2 regions of the Stenotrophomonas sp. 220_Sma genome follow, and region 2 is predicted to be linked to the other one. Evidence: riboswitches for the same ligand, from Rfam matches in the RefSeq annotation. Region 2 holds a riboswitch; the other holds the start of a gene.
What was found. A riboswitch is a leader RNA that binds a small molecule or an ion and turns the genes downstream of it on or off. The one in region 2 is predicted to bind glycine.
Positions count from the first base shown of each region.

Region 1: another riboswitch for glycine. It lies ahead of gcvP (aminomethyl-transferring glycine dehydrogenase); the one in region 2 lies ahead of ACZLIB_RS20540 (trimeric intracellular cation channel family protein).

Region 1 is NZ_CM151348.1:3,634,695-3,639,099, forward strand. Features, by position in the region: gene ACZLIB_RS17095 (siderophore-interacting protein) at 1-650, opposite strand, end outside; gene ACZLIB_RS17100 (multidrug effflux MFS transporter) at 793-2,019, opposite strand; glycine riboswitch at 2,320-2,422, shown strand; gene gcvP (aminomethyl-transferring glycine dehydrogenase) at 2,485-4,405, shown strand, end outside.
Region 2 is NZ_CM151348.1:4,403,827-4,408,231, reverse strand. Features, by position in the region: gene ACZLIB_RS20550 (multidrug efflux RND transporter permease subunit) at 1-650, opposite strand, end outside; gene ACZLIB_RS20545 (MdtA/MuxA family multidrug efflux RND transporter periplasmic adaptor subunit) at 647-1,813, opposite strand; gene ACZLIB_RS20540 (trimeric intracellular cation channel family protein) at 2,099-2,716, opposite strand; glycine riboswitch at 2,801-2,904, opposite strand; glycine riboswitch at 2,918-3,007, opposite strand; gene ACZLIB_RS20535 (GIY-YIG nuclease family protein) at 3,048-3,314, shown strand; gene ACZLIB_RS20530 (hypothetical protein) at 3,388-3,801, shown strand; gene ACZLIB_RS20525 (nuclear transport factor 2 family protein) at 3,870-4,301, shown strand.

The DNA of each region.
Region 1 (4,405 bases), 770 kb from region 2:
GCCTGCAGCAGGGGCTGCCCATAGTCCGCCTGCCCGCGCGGCAGCCAGACCAGCTCGGCCGTGGCCGGCGCCTTCAGCGGTACCGCGTCGCCGGCCTGGGCCACTTCCAGCAGGGCCAGCGTGCGCGGCGGATCCGCCATGGTTGCCAGTTCCTCGAGGATGCCGGCCACTGCCGGCAAGGCGGTCTCGTCAGCCACCAGCAGTACCTGGCCAATCCCTACCGGCGGTTTCCACTCCCAGCCTTCGCTGCTCTCGGCGCAGTCGGCGTCCGGGGCCAGCAGCACCACGCGGTCTCCCGGCCTTGCATGCATGGCCCAGCGTGAAGCGGGCCCGGTCACGCCGTGGATGACGAAATCGACGTCGACCTCGCCCTGCTCGGCGCGTAGCTGGCGGATCGTGTAGGTGCGCATCGGCGGGCGCTGATCGTCCGGCAGCGCCCGGTAGCGCGGGTACCAGTCCTCGCCGCTGGGGACCTGTGGCACCTCCTGGCCGGGCAAGGGGAAGAACACCTTGATCCGCTGGTCCGGGCCTTCGGTCTTCATCCGCGCCACGTCGGCACCGGTGAACACCATGCGGTCCAGGGAAGGGGAGAGAACGCGGCGCTCCTTCAGCGCCACCTCGAACAGGCGGTAGGTCTGCTGCGCAGCCATGGGGGAACCTCATGCAACGACATCGGATTGGCTGGCTGTCGTGCATCCACGCACCGGCTGGCTGGAATGCCCAGCCTAGTCCGGTTGTCCGCGGCTGCAAGGATGTGCCGGCATCCCCGTCCGCCCTACCCCTGCGCGCTGCTCAATGGCCCGTGCAGGCTGCCTGCGCCGCGCGCTCGCGCTGGTGTTCCCAGTACCAGAACACGAAGCCGGCGCCGAAGAACGCGGCCTGGCCCAAGGCCAGGTGCAGCGGGCTGGCGCTGAGCAGCGGCGACACCACGCCGGCCACCACGGTGCTGATCATCAGCTGCACGAAGGCCTGCAGCGACGAGGCCAGGCCGCGCTGGTGCGGGTACATGTCCAGCACCGCCAGCGCCAGGATCGGGAAGATCAGCGCCATGCCCATGCCGCCCAGGAAGATCGGCAGCACCGCCCACGGCAGCACGAACTGCGGGGCCAGCGCCACGTAGCCGACGTTCAACAGCACCGACAGCGCGCACAGGCCGAAACCGATGGCGACCTGGCGGGTAGGCGTGGTGTGCCCGGCCATGCGCCCAGACAGGAACGAGCCGGTGGTCATGCCGCCGATGGTGGGGATGAACAGCCAGGCGAAGCCGCCCTCGCCCAGATGCAGGTGCTGCATCACGAACACCGGCGCCGAGGAGATGTACAGGAAGATGCCACCGAAGCCGATGCTGCCGGCCAGCGCCAGGCGCAGGAAGCGCGGGTTGAAGCCGATGCGCAGGTAATCACGCATCAACGTGCGCGGCGACAACGGCACGCGCGCTTCAACCGGATGGGTCTCCGGCAGGTAGCGCGCAGTGGCCGCCAGCAGGACCAGCCCGAACACCACCAGGAACCAGAAGATCAGTGGCCAGCCGGCGCCGCTGAGCAGGATCCAGCCGCCGATGATCGGTGCGATGGCCGGGGCGATGCCGAACAGCATCGACACCTGGCTCATCAGTCGCTGCGCGTCGTGGCCGTGGTACAGGTCGCGGATCACCGCTCGGCCGACGATCATGCCGACACCTGCCGACAGGCCCTGCAGCGCGCGGAACGCCAGCAGCGTGGTGAGGTCGGTGGACAGCGCGCAGCCGACCGAGGCGCCGACGAACACCACCAGGCCACCGAGGATCACCCACTTGCGGCCCCAGGCATCGGACAGCGGGCCGTGCGCCAGGCTCATCAGGCCGTAGAACAGCAGGTACACGCTGATGGTCTGCTGCACCGCCACTTCGTCCACCGCCAGGCGCTGGGCCAGCTGCGGGAACGCCGGGAAGATGGTGTCGATCGAGAACGGACCGAACATGGCCAGGCCGGCAAGCAGCAGGGCCATGCGGCGGGTGGAAGGAGCAACAGCGGCGGTCATGGAGAAGGCGTCCGGCAGGGCCATGCGCGGCACGCACGGCGGGCGCCGGTCCCCCTGCAGCAGGGACGGCGCCAGATTAATTCGGGTATCCACCCATCATAGGTGGGGATTGCGCCCGATGCCATGCAGCGGTGCACAAAACGCACGGCCGGGCCATCGGCCATTCAGGCGCGGCGGCCATGCCTGGAGGCGGCCGGCGCGCCCGCAACGGGCTATAATCGGCGGGCAACACGGTGGGAGAAGCGGAACACCGCTGCCGAAGGCGCAACGCCCGTAATCGCTCAGGCCCGATACCACCCGTAACACAACTCTGGAGAGACCGGTTCGATCCGGCGCCGAAGGGGCACGAAGCTGCGGTTCGCCGCGCTTCCAAACTCTCAGGCAAAAGGACAGAGGGGCGCCCCGCAGACCGCCGACCGGCGGCTTGTGCCCGTGCGTGTGCCCTTTCCTGACGGATCCTTCGCCATGTCCCAGAACACCCCTTCCCTGCGTGAGCTCGAGCACCACAATGCGTTCGTCGAGCGCCACATCGGCCCCAACGACGCCGAGATCGCGCAGATGCTCGATGTCGTCGGCCACGCGTCGCTGGATGGCATGACCGATGCCATCGTACCGGCCAAGATCAAGTCGCCGGCGCCGCTGGCACTGCCGGAATCGATGACCGAAGTGCAGGCACTGGCGAAGATCCGTGCGATCGCCGACAAGAACACCGTGCTGCGCAGCTTCATCGGCCAGGGCTACTACGGTACCCACACGCCGAACGTGATCCTGCGCAACATCCTGGAAAACCCGGCCTGGTACACCGCCTACACCCCGTACCAGGCGGAAATCTCGCAGGGCCGCATGGAAGCGCTGATCAACTTCCAGACCCTGTGCGCCGACCTCACCGGCATGGAAATCGCCAACGCCTCGCTGCTGGACGAAGCCACTGCCGCCGCCGAAGCGATGACCCTGGCCAAGCGTTCGGCCAAGTCGAAGTCGGACACCTTCTTCGTGCACGACGCCGTGCACCCGCAGACGCTGGAACTGCTGCGCACCCGCGCCGAGCCCATGGGCATCGTGCTGCGCGTCGGCACTCCGGCCGAAGCGCTGGAAGCGGAAGCCTTCGGCCTGCTGCTGCAGTATCCGGATACCTTCGGCCAGGTGGGCGATTACAAGGCGCTGGTCGATGCCGTGCACGCACGCGGCGGCCTGGTGGCCGTGGCCACCGACCTGCTGGCCCTGACCCTGCTGGCCGCTCCGGGCGAATGGGGCGCGGACATCGTGGTCGGCAACAGCCAGCGTTTCGGCGTGCCGTTCGGCTTCGGTGGCCCGCACGCCGCCTTCATGGCCTGCCGTGACGCCTACAAGCGCTCGATGCCGGGCCGCCTGATCGGCGTCTCGATCGACGCGCAGGGCAACCCGGCCTACCGCCTGACCCTGCAGACCCGCGAGCAGCACATCCGCCGCGAGAAGGCCACGTCCAACATCTGCACCGCACAGGTGCTGCTGGCGGTGATGGCCTCGATGTACGCCGTTTACCACGGCCCGGACGGCCTGACCCGCATCGCCCGCCGCACCCATCGCCTGGCCTCGATCCTGGCCGCCGCGCTGCGCAACGCCGGCGTGCAGGTCGGTGGTGACTTCTTCGACACCCTGCATGTCACCGGCGTGCATGCCGATGAGATCCACGCCAAGGCCCGCGCCGCCGGCTACAACCTGCGCGCGATCGACAGCGACTCGGTCGGCATCAGCCTGGACGAAACCACCACCCGCGCCGACATCGTGGCCGTGGCTGCCGTGTTCGGTGCCACGCTGGACGTCGACGCGCTGGATGCCAGCACCGCCGACGCGTTGCCGGCCGGCCTGCTGCGCCAGTCCGCTTTCCTGACCCACCCGGTGTTCAACACCCACCACAGCGAGCACGAGCTGCTGCGCTACCTGCGTTCGCTGGCCGACAAGGACCTGGCAATGGACCGCACGATGATCCCGCTGGGCTCGTGCACCATGAAGCTCAACGCCACCGCCGAGATGATCCCGGTGACCTGGCCGGAGTTCTCGCAGATCCACCCGCTGGTGCCGGCCGACCAGGCGCTGGGCTACAAGGAACTGATCGACACGCTGGAAGCGATGCTGGTCGAATGCACCGGCTACGACGCGGTCAGCCTGCAGCCGAATTCCGGCGCACAGGGCGAGTACGCCGGCCTGCTGGCGATCCGCGCCTACCACCGCTCGCGCGGCGAAGGCCACCGCGACATCTGCCTCATCCCGGATTCGGCACACGGCACCAACCCGGCTTCGGCACAGATGTGCGGCATGAAGGTGGTGGTGACCAAGACCGATGCCAACGGCAACGTCGACGTCGAGGACATCCGCCTCAACGCCGAGAAGTACAGCGACCGCCTGG
Region 2 (4,405 bases):
TTGGGCAGGTTGACGTTGGCGGCGGCGATGGCGGTGCGGATGTGGTCCATGCCCAGGTTGTTGGCGGCCAGCGCCGCTGGATTGACCTGGATGCGCACCGCCGGGCGCTGGCCACCGGCCAGGCTGACCAGGCCGACGCCGGGCAACTGCGCCAGGCGCTGGGCGATGCGCGTATCCACCAGATCGTGCACCTGCGGCAGCGACAGGCCTTGCGAGGTCACCGCCAAGGTCAGGATGGGGGTGTCGGCCGGGTTGACCTTGCGGTACACCGGCGGCACAGGCAGGTCCCCGGGCAGGAAGCTGCCCGCCGCGTTGATGGCGGCCTGCACGTCCTGCTCGGCCACACCCAGCGACACCTCCAGCCCGAACTGCAGGGTAATGACCGAGGCGCCACCGGAACTGGTCGACGACAGTTGTTTCAGGCCGGGAATCTGCCCGAGTTGGCGCTCCAGCGGTGCGGTGATGGTGCGTGTGGTCAGTTCGGGGCTGGCCCCCGGATACAGCGTGGTGATCTGGATGATCGGGTAATCGACCTGCGGCAGCGCGGCCACCGGCAGCAGGCGATAGGCCAGCACGCCGGACAGCAGCAGCGCCACCATCAGGAGAGTCGTTGCGACCGGGCGCAGGATGAACGGGCGCGAGAGGTTCATGCGCCGGCCTTGGTCGCGGCCTCCTCGGTGATGATCTCCACCGCCGTGCCGTCTTCCAGCCCGTCGATGCCTTCAATCACCACCTTGTCCCCTGCGGCCAGCCCGGAGCGCACGGCCACGCGTCCATCATCGGCTGGACCGAGCACCACGGTGCGGCGTTGTGCCTTGCTGTCCTTGTCGACGATATGCACGTAGTTGCCCTGGCTGCCGAACTGCACGGCGGCATCGGGAATCAGCAGCGCGGGCTGCTCGCCCAGCTGCAGGCGGACGTTGACGAACTGGTTGGGGAACAGCGCCAGATCGTGGTTGTCGAAGTGCGCACGCAGTTTCAACGTGCCGGTGGTGGTATCGATGCGGTTGTCGACGCTGGACAGCGAGCCGCGGGCCAGCTGCCGGCGTTCTTCGCGGTCCCAGGTTTCCACCGCCAGTGCCGGTTGCGCCTGCACGGCATCGAGCAGCGCAGGCAGCTCGGGTTCGGGCACGGTGAACAGCACGCTGATCGGCGCGGTCTGCGCCAGCGTCACCAGGCCTTCGGCATCGCTGGCGCGCACCAGGTTGCCCACGTCCAACCGGCGCAGCCCGACGCGGCCACTGACCGGCGCGGTGATGCGGGTGTACTGCAGCTGCAGGCGCGCTTCATCAACAGACGCCTGATCGCTGAGGCGGCGGCCCTGCAGCTGGCGCACCTTGCTCTGCTGGTCGCTCAGTTCCTGCCCGGACACGTAGTTCTGCTTCTGCAGTTCGCGGTAGCGCTGCAGCTGGCGCTCGGCGTTTTCCAGCTCGGCCAGATTCTGCTGCTGGGTACCCTGAGCCTGTGCCAGCTTCACTTCATACGGGCGCGGGTCGATCTGCGCCAGCAGATCGCCGGCCTTCACCTGCTGGCCTTCCTGGAAATGCAGCCGCAGCAGTTCGCCATCCACGCGGCTGCGTACCACCACGCTGTGCAGCGGGGTGACCGTACCGACCGCCTTCAGGCGCAGCACCAGCGGCTCGGCGCTGGCGCGTGCCACGCGTACCGGCACCGTCTTGCCCGGCGCATCGTCGCTGCTGCCGGCGCCGTTCCGGGGCCACAGCCACCACGCCAGAACGGCGACGAGGGCGATGGCCAGCACCGCCCACAACAGGCGGGCACGACGGAAGCGGGAATTTTCGGCGACAGACATGGGGCATCCTGCGCCCTGCGCGCGCAGGGACATGCGGGCCCGTCGGCGCGTTCACGGCACCACGGGCAGCGGGGAGGGAGTTGTCTGGCGGGGCCGCGGGCGCGGCGTGGCTGGATGCCGTCGCGGCAGCGACGGGGTGACAATGGTAGCCAATCACCCCGGTCAATGCCGCATGACCATGGTCATGCAACGCATTCGGTAGTGCCGGCCGCTGGCCGGCAACCTGCCGGAATCTGCGGGCGCGTGCCGTGTTGCCGGCCAGCGGCCGGCACTACCGTCAAACAATCAATGCACTTCGTCGTGATAGACGAACTTCGGCATTTCCCAGCGGTAGTGGATCGCCAGCAGGCGCAGCGCGAAGCCGCCGCCGAGGCAGCACAGGATCGCGGTGGCGTCGGCCACGCCCCAGTGCAGCAGCAACAGGTAGGCCGCGCCGGTCAGCAGCGCGATGATCGCGTACAGCTCCTTCTGGAAGATCAGCGGCACCTCGTTGCAGAGAATGTCGCGCAGCACGCCGCCGAAGGCGCCGGTCAGCATGCCGGCGATCAGCACGATCGGCATGGCATGGCCGGCCTCGCGCGCGATCGAGCAGCCGATCAGGGTGAAGGCGATCAGGCCCAGGCCATCGAGCACCAGGAAGGTGCGGCGGAAGTGGTGCATCCAGCGCGCCACCCAGGTGGCGATCAGCGCCGCGCACACGGTGAAGCCCAGGTACTCGGGATGCTTCACCCAGCCCAGCGGGTAGTGGCCGAGCAGGATGTCGCGCAGCGAACCGCCCCCGAGGGCGGTGACGCAGGCGATCATGACCACCCCGAACAGGTCCATGCGGCGACGGCCGGCGGACAGCGCGCCGGTCATGGCTTCGGCGGAAATGGCGATCAGGTAGATGATGGACAGCAGCATGGGACAGGCTCCGGGCGCGGTGGGGCCGGCCATGCGCGACTACCGCCACTGCCTGCGCAATGACGGGATGACGATGACCGGTGCCGCTCCCGCTGTCCTTTTGCCTGAGAGTTCAGCGGCGTTGGCCGCGTGCCCCTTCGGCGGATCGTCCCGGGCGTGCCCGGTGACCTCTCTCCAGCTCGGCGAGTCGAATGCATGGTTGGTGGGATTCCAGCCCACCGGCCTGAGCGATCATGGGAGCCTGCGCCTTCGGCGGGCGCCAGCGCGGCGCCTCTCTCCTGCATTCGGGCGCCAGTATATCCGCTGCAGTGCAGCACGGCATAATCCGGGCATGGCCCCGTCCCTCCGCCCGTGGTTCCTGTACCTGCTCGAATGCCGCGATGGCAGCTACTACGCCGGCATCAGCACCGATGTGGAGGCGCGTTTCGCCGCCCACCAGGCCGGCAAGGGCGCGCGCTACACCCGGGCACGGCCGCCACTGCGCGTGCTGGCCGTGCGCGAGTACCCGGACCGGGCCGCCGCCTCGCGGGCCGAGTGGCAGCTCAAGCAGCAGCCGCGCGAACGCAAGCTGGCCTGGCTGCAGGCCCCGGTCCTGTAGATCCACGCCATGCGTGGATGGTGTGCTGGGCCATGCCATCATCGCCACATCCATCGACACAGGAAGCGGTCCGATGAAATCCTGCTGGATGCTGATGTTGACGTTCTGTATCCCCCTGTCGGCCTGCGCCCAGACTCCGCCACCGCTGCAGCACGGGCAGATCGGCAGCGCCGCCGAACTGGCCGCACAGCGCGGCCCGGACACGCCCGAGCCCATCCACCTGCGCCGCGACCAGGTGCCGCCCGATCTGGTCGACCTGATCCCGCTGGCCGAAAAATGGGGCATCGGCGATGACCTGCTGCGCGATGAGATGCAGGAACATGCCACCGACGCGGAAAAGCGCGCGATAGCTGATGCGCTGAAGCATCGGCATGCGCGCATCTCCGCCTGGCTCGACAGTTTCCCGCAGGGCCAGCCGATGACCGACGAAGCGGCCGCGTTCCTGTACATGCAGCTGAGCGTCGACGAAATGGGCCTGATGCAGTAGATCCACGCCATGCGTGGATGCGGCTTGCCCATGCGATGATCGCCCCGCGCCCAGAGCCGGAGACCCGGATGTCCACGATTGCCCTGCTGTTCGCTCTTTCCGCAGCAACGAGCCCTGCCGCCGACCCGGCCACCATCGCGGCCATCGAAGCCACCTGCCACGATTACGTCGACGGCCAGCTGGAGGCCGACCCGCAGCGCGTCGCCCGCTCCCTGCACCCGGACCTGGCCAAGCGCGCGGTGCTCGGCGAGACACCCGACGAGCGACTGGGCCTGCGCCGCATGTCGAAGGAAGAGCTGGTCTCACTGACGAAGCAGGGCGCGTTGAAGACCCCGAAGGATCAATGGAACCGCCGCTGCACGGTGCTGGACGTGACCGGCAACGCGGCCTCGGTGCGGCTGGAAACCCCGTGGTTCGTCGACTACTTCCACATGGGCCGCTTCGACCAGCGCTGGGTCATCGTCAACGCGCTGTGGTACCCGAAACCAAAGGCGCAGTGAGCGATGGGCGCCGCAGGTAGAGCTTGGCTTTCAATTGCCGGTACTGCGAGAAAGGAAGACCTCTGCCGGGTTTGGTCGAAACGGCGAGTGCCCGGCGGCCTGAT